3 regions of the Variovorax sp. P1_H2 genome follow, and region 1 is predicted to be linked to each of the others. Evidence: predicted binding sites of a transcription regulator. Region 1 holds the regulator's gene; each other region holds the start of a gene.
What was found. Region 1 encodes FNR, which switches genes on or off when oxygen is low (the NO sensors DNR and NnrR bind a similar motif). Its sites were predicted from a motif close to TTGATNNNNATCAA; they were not measured.
Positions count from the first base shown of each region.

Region 1 (5,783 bases):
GGGAAGAGCAAGTTCTCGGCCTGCGCAGCCTGCCACGGCATCGGCGGCGTCGGCAACCCTGCGCTGGGTGCGCCAAACCTGGCCGACAAGATCTGGCTGCACGGCTACGGACAGGAGGCGATCATCGCGATGATCAATGGCGGCAAGACCAATCAGATGCCGGCGCAGCAGGGCCGCCTGACCGAGGCGCAGATCCATGTGCTGACCGCCTACGTCTGGGGCCTGTCCAACAAGCCGGCCGCCGCGACGCAATGAAGCCGATGGCCTGAGTTCCCCCATGAGCGCTTCCATGACCGAACCGACGCCACAGAAGCCGCGCACCGTGATCCCGATCGCGCCGGCCGAGGAGAGCGTCGGCCTCTACGCGGCCCACAAGAAGATCTATCCGCGCAGCGTCAGCGGCTATTTCGCTCGCTGGCGCTGGGCGCTGGTGTTCGCGACGCAGATCGTGTTCTACGGACTGCCGTGGCTGGCGTGGGGCCAGCGCCAGGCCGTGCTGTTCGACCTCGGCGCCCGGCGCTTCTTCCTGTTCGGGCTGGTGCTCTATCCCCAGGACCTGATCTACCTGACCGGGCTGCTGGTGATCTCGGCCCTGTCGCTGTTCCTGTTCACCGCGGTGGCGGGCCGCCTGTGGTGCGGCTATGCCTGCCCGCAGACCGTCTACACCGAGATCTTCATGTGGGTCGAGGAGAAGATCGAAGGCAGCCGGATCGCGCGGATGCGACTCGACAGCGGCGACTTCTCGACCGAGAAGCTGGTCAAGAAGTGGTTCAAGCATGTGGTCTGGATCTCGATCGGGCTCTGGACCGGCTTCACCTTCGTCGGCTACTTCACGCCGATCCGCGAGCTGGCCATGGAGTTCCTGCAGACCCGCATGGGCTCCTGGGAAATCTTCTGGGTGTTGTTCTACGGCTTCGCGACCTACGGCAACGCCGGCTTCATGCGCGAGCAGGTGTGCAAGTACATGTGCCCCTACGCGCGCTTCCAGAGCGCGATGTTCGACCGCGACACGCTGATCGTCAGCTATGACGCCGCGCGCGGAGAACCGCGCGGCGTGCCGTCCAAGGCGCGGCCAGCGACGGCGCCGGCACTCGGCCACTGCATCGACTGCAAGCTGTGCGTGCAGGTCTGTCCGACGGGGATCGACATCCGCCAGGGCCTGCAGTACGAATGCATCGGCTGCGGCCTCTGCGTGGACGCCTGCAACATCGTCATGGACAAGATGGAGACCCCGCGCGACCTGATCCGCTATGCCACCCAGAACGGCATGGCCGGACGCTGGACGCCGCAGCAGGTGCTGCGCCGCGTGCTGCGGCCGCGGGTGCTGATCTACACCACGATCCTGGCCGCCTTGAGCATCGGCCTGCTTGCCAGCCTGGTGACGCGCACGCCGCTCAAGGTCGACGTGGTGCGCGATCGCGCGTCGCTGGCGCGCATCGTCGAGGGCGGCCAGCTCGAGAATGTCTATCGCCTGCAGATCATGAATGCCACCGAGCAGGTGCAGCGCTACCGGATCGAGGCGAGCGGCCTCGAAGGGCTGCACGTGTCCTCGGAATCCGTGGTCGAGGTCGCGCCGGCGCAGTCGCGCTGGGTGGCGGTCCGGCTGCAGCTGCCCTACGGCGCGGCACCGGCCGGTTCGCACAAGGTGCACTTCGATGTCCGTGCGGAAGGCGGCCTGGGCAGCGTGTCCGAGAAGGCCGTGTTCCTGGTCCCGCGATGAACCCCCTGGTTTCCTAGGAGACGATGATGACCGACGAGAACGACGCGAGCCGCCCCTGTCCGCCCTGGTACCGCTTTCCGCTGGTGTGGATGGTGATCGGCGGGCCGGGCGTGGTGGTGATCGCGAGTTTCGCCACGCTGTGGCTGGCCCTGCGCACGCCCGATCCGGTGGTCGACGAGGACTACTACCGCAAGGGCGTGGAAATCAACCGCACGCTGCCCGACAAGAAGCTGATGCCGGCGGTGGCCGGTCGCAACCACGCAGTGACGCCGGGCGCTGACGTGCCGGGCCCGAGGCGCTGAGGCCATGCGGGCGCAGCGCTGGATGTGGATTCTCTGGCCGGCCTTCCTGCTGGCTTGCGCACTCGAGGTGCTGGTGTTCGCACTGGTCGATCCGGGTGACCTGCACTGGCGCGGCGAGGCGCTCGGGGCCTCGCGGCAGGCCGTCTACACGGTCGGCTTCTTCGCCTTCTGGCTGCTGGCCGTGGCGTCGGGCGCGCTGACCCTGATGCTGACCCGCTCGGCGCGGGAGATCAACAACCTGGCGGATTGACGATGTGCCGGAGTGCTTCGGGGTCGAGGATGCGCACGTTGCGCTGCTCGACCTCGACGATGGCGTCGGCCGCGAACTTCGACAGCGTCCGGCTGACGGTCTCGAGCTTGAGCCCGAGATAGCTGCCGATCTCCTCGCGGGTCATGCGCAGCACCAGCTCGGAGCGCGAGAAGCCGCGCGCATGCAGCCGCTGCACCAGGTTCAGCAGGAAGGCCGCCAGCCGCTCCTCGGCCCGCATGCTGCCGAGCAGCAGCATCACGCCGTGCTCGCGGACGATCTCGCGGCTCATGATCTGGTGCACATGGCGCTGCAGCGCCGTCACTTCGCGCGACAGCTCCTCGATGCGGTCGAAGGGCATCACGCAGACCTCGGAATCCTCCAGCGCCACGGCGTCGCAGGTGTGCTGGTCGTTGACGATGCCGTCCAGCCCGATGATCTCGCCGGCCATCTGGAAACCCGTGACCTGGTCGCGCCCGTCCTCGCTCGTGACCCGGGTCTTGAAGACGCCGGTGCGGATCGCATAGAGCGAGGTGAAGGGCTCGCCGTTGCGGAACAGGGTCTCGCGCCGCTTGACCTTGCGTCGCGTGGCGACGATATCGTCGATGCGCTGCAGCTCACCGGGCGCCAGGCCCACCGGCATGCACAGTTCGCGCAGGTTGCAGTTGGAACAGGCGACCTTGATATTTTCTGGTTTCATTGATGCAGTCGAGGTCATGGGCGGATTGTCCGATGGGGGCTGGGCCGGATGCTTGACCCAGGTCAAGGTTTGCGGGTCGCGACAGCGGCATAGTGACACACCAAAGCCCTTGCCGCCGTCCGCGATGCTCATTGCCTCCGCTCCCGTTCTTATGCCGTCCGTCCCGGTGCCCACGCCGGCCGTGCTGCAGCAATTCGACGTCCCAGGGCCGCGCTACACCTCCTATCCGACCGCGGACCGCTTCGTCGACGCCTTCACGGCCGAGGACTATGCGCAGACGCTCGAGCAGCGCGGCGGGGCCGGCGCCAGCGCCCGGGCGCTGTCGCTGTATGTGCACATCCCGTTCTGCGAATCGCTCTGCTACTACTGCGCTTGCAACAAGATCGTGACCAAGCACAAGAGCAAGGGCCGCGAGTACCTGGACTACCTGGCCCGAGAGATCTCGCTGCAGGTCGAGAAGCTCGGCCGCGGTGCCGTCGTGCGCCAGCTCCACCTCGGCGGCGGCACGCCCACCTTCCTCGACGATGCCTGCCTGCGCCAGCTCATGGCCATGCTCCGCGATGCCTTCACGCTGTCGCCCGACGGCGAGCATTCGATCGAGATCGACCCGCGCACCGTCGACCGCGAGCGCCTCGTGACGCTGGCCGCGCTGGGCTTCAACCGGCTCAGCTTCGGCGTCCAGGACTTCGACCCCGACGTGCAGAAGGCGGTGCACCGGATCCAGCCCGCCGAACAGGTCTTCGACCTGATGGCCACCGCCCGCGGGCTGGAATTCGATTCGGTCAACGTCGACCTGATCTACGGGTTGCCGCGTCAGAGCGCCGCGTCCTTCGACCGCACGCTGGCCCAGGTCTGCGCGCTGCGGCCCGATCGCATTGCGCTCTACGCCTACGCCCACCTGCCCGAGCGCTTCAAGGCGCAGCGCCGCATCGCCACCGAAACCCTGCCCGACGCGGCGACCAAGGTCGAGATGCTGTCGCGCTCGATCGCCGCGCTCACCGCGGCCGGCTATGTCTACATCGGCATGGACCATTTCGCGCTGCCCGGCGACGCCTTGGCCGTGGCCAAGCGGCAGGGTCGGCTGCACCGCAACTTCCAGGGCTACAGCACGCAGCCGGATTGCGACCTGGTGGCCCTCGGCGTGTCGGCGATCGGCCGCATCGGCGCCACCTACAGCCAGAACGCCAAGACGCTCGAGGAGTACTACGACCTGCTCGACCAGGGGCGGCTGCCGGTGGTGCGCGGCCTGGCACTGACGCGCGACGACGTGCTGCGGCGGTCCGTGATCATGGCGATCATGTGCCAGGGGCGGGTCGACTTCGAAACCATCGGTGCGGCGCACCTGGTCGATTTTGCGCAGTGCTTCGCCGCCGAACTCGAAGCGCTCGAGCCGCTCGAGGCGCAGGGGCTGGTGCTGCTGAGCGACCGCCACATCGAGGTCACGCCGCTCGGCTGGTTCTTCGTGCGCGCGATCGCCATGGTGTTCGACCGCTACCTGCAGGCCGACCGCAACCGGACGCGCTTCTCGCGCATCGTCTGAAGTGAAGCCCACCCCCGATAGCGCCTGCGGCGCCCCCCTCGAGGGGGCGATACCAGCGGCCCGGCAAAGCCGGTTCCGCGGTATCCCTGGCATTGGGCTGCGTCGGTTTCATGCGCTGTGGGTGGCGCGCAGCGACATGGACAACTGAGCCATGCAGGCGGCGCTGCTGGCCTCCGCGCTGGTGATGGGGCTGGTGGGCGGCCCGCACTGCGTCGCGATGTGCGGCGCCGCCTGCGCGGGCGTGGTCCGCCTGGTGCGTGCACCGGTCGGCGGCGGCGCTGCCGTGCTGGAGCCCTCGGCCCGTTCGCTGCCAGCGGGGATGCTGTTTCACGCCGGGCGCGTGGCGGGCTATGCGGCTGCCGGGGCGGTGGCTGCCGCCATGGTGCAGGGCCTGGCCCTGGCGGGCGGGCAGCTGAGCGCGCTGCGCCCGGCCTGGATGCTGCTGCATGTCTTCGTGTTCGCCTGGGGCCTTCTGCTCGCCGCCTCGGGCCGGCAACCGGCGTGGGCGCATCGCTTCGGACGATGGGCCGCGGCACGGCTGCGGCCCATGACCCGCAGCCCCTTCGGCGTGCTGGCGGCCGGTGCATTGTGGGTCGCGATGCCCTGCGGCCTCCTGTACTCGGCGCTGATGCTGGCGGCCCTGAGCAACGGCGTGCTCGAGGGCGCGGCCGTCATGGCGTTGTTCGCGGCTGGCAGTGCCGTGTCGCTGCTGCTGGCGCCGTGGCTGTTCGAGCGTCTGCGTTCGGGGGCCGGCCGGATGTCGCAGCAGTGGGGCACGCGTCTGGCGGGCGTGTTGCTCGCCGCGGTGGCCCTGCAGGCGCTCCGGATGGATCTCGCGCAGCAGATCGAGATCTGGTGCCGCTGAGCTTCGCCTTCTTCGCGGCGCCTCAGGCGCCGGACGCGGGCGGGTCCAGATTCATGACCACGTGGAACACGTCGGACGATTCTTCCTCGCTGCGCGCGCGCACGAAGCCCAGGGCACGCGACAGCTTCAGCATCCGGGCGTTCTCGCGCAGGATCAGCCCGACCAGGCGCCGGGTGCCGCGGCTGCGCGCATGGGCGATCAGCTGCTCGAACAGCAGCCTGCCGAGCCCGCCGCCCTTGAGGTCCGAGCGCACGACCAGCGCGAATTCGGCCTCCACGTTGTCGGGGTCGCAGATGGTGCGGGCCACGCCCAGCGTCTCCGGCAGGCCGTCGTCGCCGATGGCTTCGGCGATGAAGGCCATCTCGCGGTCGTAGTCGATCTGGGTCAGGCGGGCGAGTTCGCTGCGCGG
Region 1 covers NZ_JBFUCJ010000021.1:25,476-31,258, reverse strand. Annotated here, with positions in the region: gene ccoP (cytochrome-c oxidase, cbb3-type subunit III) at 1-255, shown strand, start outside; gene ccoG (cytochrome c oxidase accessory protein CcoG) at 278-1,720, shown strand; gene AC1D2E_RS10205 (FixH family protein) at 1,744-2,022, shown strand; gene AC1D2E_RS10200 (hypothetical protein) at 2,027-2,272, shown strand; gene fnr (fumarate/nitrate reduction transcriptional regulator Fnr) at 2,253-2,969, opposite strand; gene hemN (oxygen-independent coproporphyrinogen III oxidase) at 3,121-4,509, shown strand; gene AC1D2E_RS10185 (sulfite exporter TauE/SafE family protein) at 4,661-5,374, shown strand; gene AC1D2E_RS10180 (bifunctional acetate--CoA ligase family protein/GNAT family N-acetyltransferase) at 5,397-5,783, opposite strand, start outside.

Region 2 (5,783 bases), on a different contig from region 1:
CATGATCGAGGGCCACCACCAGCGGTTGACCGCGTCCTGCACCATCGCCTTCTGCGCCTCGGTGCCCTGCTGCATCATGGTCAGCAGTGCCTCGAAGCCCTGGCGCTGGTGGAAGCTCTCCTCGCGGCAGATGCGGATCATCGCGCGCGCATACGGTGCATACGAGCAGCGGCAGATCGGCACCTGGTTCATGATCGCGGCGCCGTCGACCAGCCAGCCGATGGTGCCCATGTCGGCCCAGCTCAGGGTCGGGTAGTTGAAGATCGAGCTGTACTTGGCGCGGCCCGTGTGCAGCGCATCGACCATCTGGTCGCGCGAGGTGCCGAGCGTCTCGGCGGCCGAATACAGGTACAGCCCATGGCCGGCCTCGTCCTGCACCTTGGCGAGCAGGATCGCCTTGCGCTTGAGCGTGGGCGCGCGCGTGATCCAGTTGCCCTCGGGCAGCATGCCGACGATCTCGGAATGCGCGTGCTGGCTGATCTGCCGCACCAGGGTCTTGCGGTAGTGCTCGGGCATCCAGTCCTTGGCCTCGATGAAGCCGCCTTCGTCGATGCGGGCGTCGAAGCGCTGCTCGAGCTGCATCTCCTCGGCGGAGCGCACCGGCTTCTTGCCGTCTCCGGGCTCCTTGCCCATCGTGTCCATCGCTTGCGTGTACATGGTGTCTGTCCTTTCAGCCGGTGCTTATCGGGGGCGGGAATCGACCACGCGCTTCGCCTTGCCGGTGAGCGTGCGTTCGATCGAATCGGGAGCCAGCACCTCCACCTGCGTGGAGATGCCGACCAGGGTCTTGATGCGCTGCTGCAGCCACTGCGTGATCTCGCGCCGCTCGGCGTCGTCGGTGGCCGACACCGCCTGCGGCTGCAGCTCGCACTGCACCTGCACGGTGTCGAGCAGGCCGTCGCGGCTGACGTTGATGCGGTACTGGCCCGAGAGCTTGGCGTGCTGCAGCACGATCTCCTCGATCTGGGTCGGGAAGACGTTGACGCCGCGGATGATCAGCATGTCGTCGGAGCGGCCGACGATCTTGCCCATGCGGCGGAACGAACGGGCCGTGGGCGGCAGCAGGCGCGTGAGGTCGCGCGTGCGGTAGCGGATGATCGGCAGCGCTTCCTTGGTGAGCGAGGTGAAGACCAGCTCGCCCTCCTTGCCGTCGGGCAGCACCTCGCCGGTCTCGGGGTCGACGATCTCGGGATAGAAGTGGTCTTCCCAGATCACCGGGCCGTCCTTGGTCTCGATGCATTCGCTGGCCACGCCCGGGCCCATCACTTCCGACAGGCCGTAGATGTCGACCGCGTCGATGCCGGCCTTGCCTTCGATCTCGCGCCGCATGGCCTCGGTCCAGGGCTCGGCGCCGAAGATGCCGACCTTGAGCGAGCACTCGCGCGGGTCCTGGCCCTGGCGCACGAACTCCTCGATGATCACCTGCATGTAGCTCGGCGTGACCATGATCAGGTCGGGCCGGAAGTCGCGGATCAGCTGCACCTGCTTCTCGGTCTGGCCGCCCGACATCGGGATCACGGTGCAGCCGGCGCGCTCGGCGCCGTAGTGGGCACCGAGGCCACCGGTGAACAGGCCGTAGCCATAGGCCACGTGCACGATGTCGCCGCGGCGGCCACCGGCCGCGCGGATCGAGCGCGCCACCAGGTCGGCCCAGTGGTTGATGTCCTGCAGCGTGTAGCCCACCACGGTCGGCTTGCCGGTGGTGCCCGAGGACGCATGGATGCGCGCGACCTGCTGGCGCGGCACCGCGAACATGCCGAAGGGGTAGTTGTCGCGCAGGTCCTTCTTGGCCGTGAACGGGAACTTCGACAGGTCGCTCAGCTGCTTCAGGTCCGACGGGTGCACGCCCTTGGCCTCGAAGGCCTGGCGGTAGTGCGGCACGTTGTCGTAGGCATGGTGCAGGGTCCAGCGCAGGCGCTGCAGCTGCAGGGCTTCGATCTGGTCGCGGCTGGCGGTCTCGATGGCGTCGAGGTCGCCGGGTGCGGGTTGCTTGACGGGCATGGGTGTCTCCAGTTCAGTCAGTTGAGGACAGAGCAAAAACGCTGCGCAGTTTCTTGATCTGTCCCGCAAGGTCTCAGTAAGCCACCGCCGGCTTGCCCTTGATGGTGTAGGAGCGGCCGCGGAACATCGCGATCCGCTCGCCGCGCTGGTTGGTGATCTCGCTGTCGTAGACGCCGGTGCGTCCGGCCTTCGACAGCTCGACGCTGCGGGCCGTGAGCACGTCGCCCTCGCGTGCCGGCGCCATCAGGTCGATCGAGAAGCCCGAGGCCACGGTGAGCTCGTTGTAGGAGTTGCAGGCGTAGGCGAAGGCGGTGTCGGCCAGGGCGGCGAGGAAACCGCCGTGGCAGGTGGCGTGGCCGTTGAGCATGTTGGCGCGCACGGTCATCGTGACCGTAGCCTGGCCGGGCGCGACCTCGGTCACGTCGATGCCCAGGCCTCGGACCGCGGGGTCATTGGCGTACATGCGCTCGCGCACCAGGTCGGCGGTCTGCTGCGGGGTCGCTTCGGTGGCGGTATGGGGCATGTGAGGGTCTCAGCGATCGGTGAAGACGGGCGCGCGCTTGGCGCCGAAGGCGGCCACGCCCTCGAGATAGTCATGGGCGCTGCCGAGTTGCGCCTGCACCGCGGCCTCGGCGTCGAGCGCCTGGTCGAGGGTCAGGTGCTGGGCGCCGTCGATCGCGGCGCGGGTCGCGGCCAGGGCCTTCACGGGCATCGCGGCGAGGCGCTGCGCGAGCCTGGCGGTCTCCTCGGCCAGGTCCGCGTCGGCTACGCACTTCCAGATCAGGCCGATGCGCTCGGCCTCGGCGGCCGGCAGCTTGTCGCCCAGCATGGCCAGGGCCAGCGCGCGGGCGCGGCCGACGATGCGCGGCAACAGCCAGGTGCCGCCGGTATCGGGCACCAGCCCGATCTTGGCGAAGGCCTGGATGAAGCTGGCCGATTGGCCGGCCAGCACGAAGTCGCAGTTCAACGCCAGGTTGGCGCCCGCGCCGGCCGCCACGCCGTTGACCGCAGCGATCACCGGCACCGGCATCGAACGCAGCCGCTGCACCAGGGGCTTGTAGAGCAGCTCGATGGTGCGGCCCAGGTCCTTGGGCGGTTCGCCGGGCGCCGAGGGCGCGACCATCGGGTCGGCCAGGTCCTGGCCGGCGCAGAAGCCGCGGCCGGCCCCGGTGAGCACCACGCAGCGCACCTCGGCATTCGCCGCGGCGGCGTCGAGCGCCTGGCGCAGCGCCTGGTGCATGGCTTCGGTGAAGCTGTTGAGCGCGGCGGGCCGGTTCAGCGTCAGCGTCAGGACCGGGCCCTGCTGCGCGGCAAGCACGAGTGTGTCGGACAAGCTGTGTCTCCTGTCTTGGGTTTTGGCGTAGGCGGGGTCTTGACCGGTATCAAAAGTATCATTGACCGACCGGTCGGTTAATCATAGGATCGGAAAAAGCTTGACGCAAGTCAAAGCTGCCAAGGGATTACCCTGATCCCGGCTTCCATCCAGAAACAACGGAGATTGCCTTGCCTTGTTATTCCATCGAAGGGGTGGTGCCGGTCGTCGATCCGAGCGCCTATGTGCATCCGACCGCGGTGCTGATCGGCGACGTGATCGTCGGGCCGGACTGCTACGTGGGGCCCTGCGCCGTGCTGCGCGGGGATTTCGGTCGCATCGTGCTCGAGCGCGGCGCCAACGTGCAGGACACCTGCGTGCTGCACGGCTTTCCGGCCCAGGACACGGTGGTCGGCGAGAACGGCCACATCGGCCACGGCGCCGTGCTGCACAGCTGCACCGTGAGGCGCGACGCCCTGGTCGGCATGAACGCGGTCGTGATGGACGAGGCCGAGATCGGCGAGGCCGCGATCGTCGCCGCCTGCGCCTTCGTGCCGGCGGGCCGGAAGATCCCCGCCCGTTCGCTCGCCGCCGGCATGCCGGCCAAGGTGCTGCGCGAACTCAGCGACCAGGAAGTGGCGTGGAAGCTCGAGGGCACCCGGACCTACCAGGCGCTGACGCTGCGCAGCCTGGCGAGCATGCAGGAAGTGGCCGCGCTGACGGCGGTCGAGGCCGGCCGGCCGCGGCTCGATGCGCCGGACGTGCGGCCGCTGATCGCGACCAAGCGGGGTTGATCAGGCCTTGCGCGCCAGGTCCCGCTCGCTCTCCACCGCGAAATAGAACCATTCGGTCCCCGGCAGCGCCTCGGCGTTCGGGAACACGATGAAGCCATCGCGCTCGGCGTGCAGGACGCTGCCGTCCTCGCGCAAGCCGATCGGCTCGCCGCGCGCCACGCGGTCGAAGGTGGCCCACTCGCGCACGAACTGGTCCTCCTCGTGCAGCCGGTCGGTGACGCTGACCAGCCGCAGCAGCTCGGGCGAAACCGGCGGCGGCGCGGCCGGGTCGGGCTCGATCATCCCCAGCAGCCGCAGCGCCGACAGAATGGCCCGGTACGCGACCTCCGGCGCGGCCGGGTCCTCGTGCTGCCCGCATTCGAGCGTCACGCCGTAGCCGCCGCGGCTGCGCATGTACTCGTTGGTGCCCCAGCCGAAGGCCAGCGCGGCCTCGTCGGCGGCCTGTCCGCGCTGCGCCAGGCCGGCGGCATAGATGTCGAGCCAGCCCTCGACCACCCGCGGCGTGCCCAGGTGCAAGGCCAGCTGTCCTTCCTCGAAGGCGCGCGCGAAGGGTTCGAGCGTGCCCTGGTTGTCGCGCGGCCCGATCATCGCGAAGGCCTCGCCCTCGCTCTGGAAGGAATGCAGGTCGAGCAGCACCTCGTGCCGGTCCAGCAGCGGGCACAGCAGATCGGTGATGCGGGCCTCGTAGTCGGCCGGCTCGGCGTCCGGCGCGGTCGGCCGGAACAGGCGGTTGAGGTTGCGCTCGCCTTCGCGCCGCAGCCGCCGCCGCGCCAGCGGATTGGCCACCGGCACCAGGCTGAGCTGGCCGCGCAACAGCTGAAGCGATCCGGCATCGAGCCCGGCCACGATGCGCTCGATGCCAGCGGTGCCGCAGGTCTCGTCGCCGTGCACGCCGCCCAGCACGATCAGGCGCGGCCCGGGTTGCAGGGTCGCGTACCCATGGATGCGAAGAAAGTCGTGAGGCGCGGTCATTTCGCCGCTCATCCTACAGTGCGGTCTGGTCGACACCGGCAAGGGTCCGGCGACCGACCGGGCCTACGACGACAAGCTCAGGCCTTGACGGTGGTGGCCAGTTGCTCGCGCATCGCCCTCACCACGCTCCCATAGTCCGCGGCGTTGAAGATCGCGCTGCCGGCCACGAAGGTGTCGGCACCTGCGCTGGCCACGCGCGCGATGTTGTCGGCCTTGATGCCGCCATCGACTTCCAACCGGATGTCGCGGCCGGTCTGGTCGATGCGCTTGCGCGCGAGTTCGATCTTGCGCAGAGCCGAATCGATGAAGCTCTGGCCGCCGAAGCCCGGGTTCACGCTCATGATCAGGATCAGGTCGATGTCGTCGATCGCCCAGTCGAGCGCCTCCAGGCCCAGGCCCGGGTTGAACACCAGCCCGGCCTTGCAGCCGGCCGCCTTGATCGCCTGGATGCTGCGGTGCGTGTGCGGCGATGCGTCCGGATGGAAGCTGATGTAGTCGGCACCGGCCTGCGCGAAGGCCGCCGCCAGCGCATCGACCGGCTGGATCATCAGGTGGACGTCGATCGGCACCGGCTGGCCGTCGGGTGTCTTGGCATGCGGCTTGAGGGCCTGGCAGACCATCGGCCCGAAGGTCAGGTTCGGCACGTAGTGGTTGTCCATCACGTCGAAATGGATCCAGTCGGCACCGGCGGCGACCACGTCGCG
Region 2 covers NZ_JBFUCJ010000065.1:28,007-33,789, forward strand. Annotated here, with positions in the region: gene paaA (1,2-phenylacetyl-CoA epoxidase subunit PaaA) at 1-657, opposite strand, end outside; gene paaK (phenylacetate--CoA ligase PaaK) at 682-2,001, opposite strand; gene paaI (hydroxyphenylacetyl-CoA thioesterase PaaI) at 2,075-2,524, opposite strand; gene AC1D2E_RS21070 (enoyl-CoA hydratase-related protein) at 2,534-3,334, opposite strand; gene AC1D2E_RS21075 (phenylacetic acid degradation protein PaaY) at 3,505-4,107, shown strand; gene AC1D2E_RS21080 (succinylglutamate desuccinylase/aspartoacylase family protein) at 4,108-5,079, opposite strand; gene rpe (ribulose-phosphate 3-epimerase) at 5,157-5,783, opposite strand, start outside.
Region 2: the regulator FNR is predicted to act here: its motif matches at 3,435-3,448, upstream of AC1D2E_RS21075 (phenylacetic acid degradation protein PaaY).

Region 3 (5,783 bases), on a different contig from region 1:
CTCGGCGTTCCGCCCTCAAGTTTCCCGTCGGGCTGTCGATATCAAGGCTGGTTCTCCAGGGATCTTCTCACCAGAGATCATTCGGCCCGCTTCGTGCGGGCCATTTTTTTGCCTTCATACGCGCCGCTCGCCGCGGCCGCCTCGATGCGCCTCGACGAGCCTTCCCCTGCTGCCCTGGCGGAAGAAGGCGCCCCAGTCGCTGCGCTCGCGCACCGCGTCGATGTCGATCAGGTCGTCGGACAGCGTGATCAGCCGCAGTGCCTCGTCGTGGGGCAGCGTCCGGTTCTCGTAGAGGAAGCGCAGCTGGCAGTCCCCGGCGCTGATGGCGTCGCCGTTGGCCAGCGCCCGCTCGCGGATCCGCGTCTTGTTGACGAAGGTGCCGTTGCGGCTGGCCAGGTCGGTCAGCACGAAGCGGTCGCCGGTCCAGTGGATCGCGGCGTGATGGCGGCTGACGCCGAGGCTGTCGATGTGAACCCCGCAGGCCGGGTCGCGGCCGATGGTCGTGATCGGCCCCTTGATGTTGACCTGCCGGACGCTGCCGTGGCGGGTCAGGACGATGAGTCTGGACATTTCTATCTCGCTGTGGGTTGGTTGCAGTCACCGCATTTCGGCAACCCTTCGCACTTTCTGAAGCCGACGGAATCCCGAAAATTGAGACATTCGTCGCGCTCGCCGCGATCGCGATGCCGCGAGAAGCGACCCAGCGGTTGTTTCGTCCACTAATCTCAGCGCTTTCGGCGATCTGCTTCGCCGTGACCTGTCGAGCGGCGGAAAGATTCTGGCAATGAGAAAAGCGCGTAACGTCTTCTATGTGGTCGACGACCATCCGATGATGAGGGACGCCATTGCGTTGATGCTGCGGCGGCTGCAACCGGCCGCCGGCATCGTCGAGATCGATCGACTCGACAAGCTGGCCGGCGCGGTCGAGCGCAATGGCGCCGCCGACCTGATCTGCCTCGACCTGAACCTGCCCGACACCAAGGGCTGCGCTGGCGTGCAGGCGGCACGGCGCGAGCACCCCGAGGTGCCGATCGCGGTCTACTCCGCGCTGCCCGCCGCCGACATGGAAGCGCTGTGCCTTTCGGCCGGCGCCGATATCTATATCGAGAAGGCCTCGGATGCCGCCGGCCTGATCAGGGGGCTCAAGAGCGTGCTGAAGACCGGCGAGGACAAGGACGTCGCATCCTCTGCGGAGCCCGAGAGCGGCACCCGACTGACCCCGCGCCAGGTCCAGCTGGTGCAGCTGATCGCCGAGGGACTCGGAAATCGCGAGATGGCCGAGCGGCTGGCGATCAGCGAGGACACGGTCAAGGTCCACATGTGGCGCCTGTACCGCCGCATCGGCGTCAACAGCCGGACCCAGGCGCTGCACTACGCGCGCACCAACGGCCACCTGTCGAACGCGGCCGCGAGCCTGGCATAGGCGTCCTAGGCAGGGGTGGCGATGGTTGCAGCGGCCAGTGCCGGCTCCACCACCCTCTCGAGCTGCTCGCGCAGCCAGCGGTGGATCGGATCGGCCTGGTGGCGCAGGTGCCAGACCATGTACATCGGCATCGACGGACACGCCACGGGCACCGGCGCCATGTCGAGGTCGCGCAGCAGATGGGCGTGCAGCAGGCTGGGCAGCGTGGCGATCGAAACGCCGCCCAGCAGGAATGGACCGATGCCCGCGAAGCTCGGCAGCTGGACCACGAAGCGTCGCTGCACACCGCGTTCGGCCAGCACCTCATCGATGTCGAGCCGGCGCCGCGGCTCGTACAGCACCGTCACATGTTCGGCGGCCAGATACTCGTCCCGGGTGTGTGGCGGCTCTCGCTGGCTGGCATCGTAGAAGACCCGGTACTGGTCCTCGAACAGGCGCTTCTGCAGCACGTCGCTGGCGCACGGCGGGCGCGGCGTGATCACGAGCTGGCAATGTTCGTCGCGCAGCATCTCGGCCGTCGGCGCGCCGGAGGAGATCACGCGCAGCGCGAAGCCCGGCGCCTGTCGTCGAACATGCCGCAGCAGCGCGGGCAGCAGCAGGTCGCGCTGCAGGTCGTTGGCGGCAATCGTCACCGTGGCGACGAGCGTGGCCGGATCGAAGCCGGCGGCATTGCCGAAGCTGCGCAGCTCGTCGAGCATGACGCGTGCGCGGGATGCCAGCGCATGCGCATGCGCGGTGGCCACGATGCCGCGCCCGGACTTCACGAACAGGGGATCGCCGACGATGGCGCGCAGCTTGTCGAGCAGATGGCTGACGGCCGACTGGGTGACGCCCAGGCGCTGCGCCGCACGCGTGACCGAGCCTTCTTCGAGCACCGCCAGCAGCAGTTGCAGCAAGTGGCCGTCGAGGTCCAAATGATCGAATCGGCTCATGGCTGGAATGAGTATCCGTGCGTTGATCGGGCGATGCCCCCGAGTTGATACTGAACCCATCGCGCCGGCAACGACATGTCGCGCGAAAGTTGATTCGGATCAAGGCGCTACGCACAACCACCAAGGAGACTTTCTTGCCAACAGCCAATCCAAGGCAGCCCATACCGGGAACCACCCTCTTCGACGGCGAACAGGCCCGCAAGGGCTATGCGCTCAACAAGATGTGCTACTCGTTCAACCAGGCCGCCAACCGGGCCGCCTTCGTCGCGGACGAGGATGCCTACTGCGCGGCCTACGGGCTGAACCCCGAGCAGCGCGAGGCGATCCGCAAGCGCAACGTGCTGCAGCTGATCGAGGCCGGCGGCAACGCCTACTACCTCGCCAAGTTCGCCGGCATCTTCGGTCTCGACATGCAGGACATCGGGGCCCAGCAGACCGGCATGACGAAGGACGAATTCAAGGCCAGGCTGCTGGCCGCGAGGGGTTGAGCCATGGCAAGAATCGTTGGCGGCATCACCACCTCCCACGTGCCGGCGATCGGCCGGGCGATCGAGAAAGGCCTGCAGAACGATCCGTACTGGAAGCCGTTCTTCGATGGCTTCCCGCCGGTGCGCGACTGGCTCGCGAAGGTCCGGCCCGACGTCGTCGTGCTGGTCTCGAACGACCATGGACTGAACTTCTTCCTCGACAAGATGCCGACCTTCGCGATCGGCGCGGCCCCGGAATATCCCAACGGAGATGAAGGTTGGGGCATTCCCAGCCTGCCGCCGCTGAAGGGCGATCCGGTGCTGTCCTGGCGCTTGATCGAGTCGCTGGTCGCCGAGGACTTCGACCTCACCACGTGCCAGGAGATGATGCTCGACCATGCCGCCATGCTGCCGATGGCGCTGTGCTGGCCCGACATGAAATGGCCGGTGCGCGTGCTGCCGGTGTCCGTCAACACGGTGCAGGCGCCGTTGCCGTCCGCGGCCCGCTGCTTGCGGCTGGGCCAGGCGATCGCGCGCGCGGTGGCGGCGTGGCCTGGCGACGAGCGCGTGGTCGTGATGGGCACGGGCGGGCTGTCGCACCAGCTCGATGGCGAGCGTGCCGGCTTCATCAACAAGGACTTCGACCTGAAGTTCATGGAGAGCATGCGCTCCGACCCGGCCTGGGCCACCCGCTTCTCGACCGTCGAGCTGGTGCAGCTGGCGGGCACCCAGGGCGTGGAGCTGCTCAACTGGATGGTCGCGCGCGGCGCCTTGCCCGAGAAGGTGCGCGAGGTGCATTCCAACTACCACATCCCGATCTCGAACACGGCGGCGGGGCTCATGGTGCTGGAGCCGCTGGGGTAGCTTGGCGCGCGCGGTCGTGCGCGCCGCACCCCCGGCGACGCCGTCACGCCAGCCGGACGACCTCCGGGTCGTGCGCGTCCGCGTGCAGGCGCTCGACCGCCGCGGCGCGCCGCGCGAGCACCGCACGCTGGTTGATGTAGCCCTTGTCGGTGATCTCTCCGGCGTCGATGTCGGGCGGTGCGTCGAGCACCAGCGCCCGCACCGGGCATTGCGAGGAGCCGGCTCCGGCATCGCGCAGCTCGCGCATCACGCGCAACAGGGCGGCGTGCAGGGTGTCGCGCGGCGCGGTCGCGGCCCGCGGGCCGGCGAAGACCAGCAGGCCGATCTCGTGGCGGTCGTGGCCGGTGACCACGATGTCCTGCACCAGCGGCGCGAGCCGCGAAACCAGCTCGACGCGCAGCGTGCCCACCGAGACCCAGGTGCCGCTCGCGAGCTTGAAGTCCTCGGCCACGCGGCCGTGGAACATCACGCCGCGCTCGGGCCGTTCGCGATCCGCGAGGAAGCCGGCATCGCCGATGCGGTAGTAGCCTTCGTCGTCGAAGGCCTCGGAGGTCTCGCGCGGCGCGTTGCGGTAGCCCGGGAACACCGACACGCCCTTGACCCGCATCTCGAGCTTGTCGCCGTTCGGCACGAACTTCAGCTCCAGCCCCGGCAGCGGTGCGCCGATGCAGCCGGCGCCGTCGAGGCGCCAGTGCGCCGAGGTGATGGCCGGCGAGGTTTCGGTCGCGCCCCATGACGTGGTGAGCCACAGCGGCCTGTCGGGGCGTGCGCACCGGGCAACCGCCTCGAGCCGCTGCCAGGTCGAGGGCGCCAGGGCCGCCGCGGCATAGAAGGCCAGCCGCAGCCGCGACGTCACTTCGGCGGCCAGCGCCGCGTCGGCCTCGAGGAAGGGCAGCAGCATGTCGAAGCCGCGCGGCACGTTGAACAACAGCGTGGGCCGCACCTCGCGCAGGTTGCGCAGCGTCTTCTCGATCAGCCCCGGCGCGGGCCGGCCTTCGTCGATGTAGAGCGCGCCGCCGTGGCACAGCACCATGTTGAAGTTGTGGTTGCCGCCGAAGGTGTGGCTCCACGGCAGCCAGTCGACCAGCACCGGCTTCTCGGCCGCCAGGAAGCGCCAGGTCTGGGCCATCATCTGCTGGTTGGCGCACAGCATGCGGTGGGTGTTGATCACCACCTTGGGCCGGCCGGTCGAGCCCGAGGTCAGCAGGTACTTGGCAGGGTCGTCGGGCAGGATCGCGGCGAAGGCCTGCTGCACCGCGGGCGTTTCGTTCGCCCGCATCAGCCGCTCGAAGGGCAGGGCGCCCGGATGCGCCTCGGCATGGCGGCTGAATACCGTCGGCGCGTCGACGCCGCAGCCCTCGAGCGCGGCGCCGTAGACCTTGGCGTCGGAGGCGTAGATCAGTGCCGGGTCGAGGGTGCGCAGCATGCCGTGCAGCCGGGCCGGGTCCTTCGCCATGCGCGAGTAGGCGCTCGACAGCGAGCAGGCGGTGCGGCCGATGTGCATCGTGGCCAGCATCAGCACCGCATGGTCGATCGCGTTGTCCGACAGGATCACCACCGGCCGATGCTTCGGCACGCCGAGATCGAGCAGGCCCTGCGCCACCGCGCCGACCGCATGGCGCAGCGCGCGGTAGTCGAGCCTGCGCCAGCCCGCGCCGGTCTCGTCGCGTTCGGCCAGCGCCAGCGCCTCGGGCGTCTCGCGCGCCCAGCGTTCGAGCCAGTCGCCGATGCAGCGCGCATAGGGCTTGAGCGCCATCGGCGAGCGCAGCGCGAAAGAACCGTCGTCGAAGTCGATGCGCACCGTGCGTGGTGGCGCGATCTGGCTCTCGTCGTCGAAGAAGCCGGGATGGGTCATGCGCTTGTCTCCTCGTTGTACCCGATCAGATGCCAGAAGCACCGCGGAACCGGCTCCGCCGGGCCGCTGGTGTTGCCCCCAGCAGGGGGTGGGCGCCCGACACGCAGTGCGGGCAACCTGGGGGGTTACCTCAATACTGCGGCCTTGGCGCGGATCAGGTCCAGCAGCAGCGTGTCGCGCGCGGCTTCGAGCTCGGCACGGCTGCGCTCGCCGAGTTCGGACGCCACGCCGTCGGCCACCTG
Region 3 covers NZ_JBFUCJ010000014.1:1,249-7,031, forward strand. Annotated here, with positions in the region: gene AC1D2E_RS07480 (FHA domain-containing protein) at 115-570, opposite strand; gene AC1D2E_RS07485 (LuxR C-terminal-related transcriptional regulator) at 785-1,423, shown strand; gene AC1D2E_RS07490 (LysR family transcriptional regulator) at 1,429-2,355, opposite strand; gene AC1D2E_RS07495 (protocatechuate 4,5-dioxygenase subunit alpha) at 2,490-2,843, shown strand; gene AC1D2E_RS07500 (class III extradiol dioxygenase family protein) at 2,847-3,686, shown strand; gene AC1D2E_RS07505 (feruloyl-CoA synthase) at 3,730-5,541, opposite strand; gene AC1D2E_RS07510 (3-hydroxyacyl-CoA dehydrogenase NAD-binding domain-containing protein) at 5,667-5,783, opposite strand, start outside.
Region 3: the regulator FNR is predicted to act here: its motif matches at 2,445-2,458, upstream of AC1D2E_RS07495 (protocatechuate 4,5-dioxygenase subunit alpha).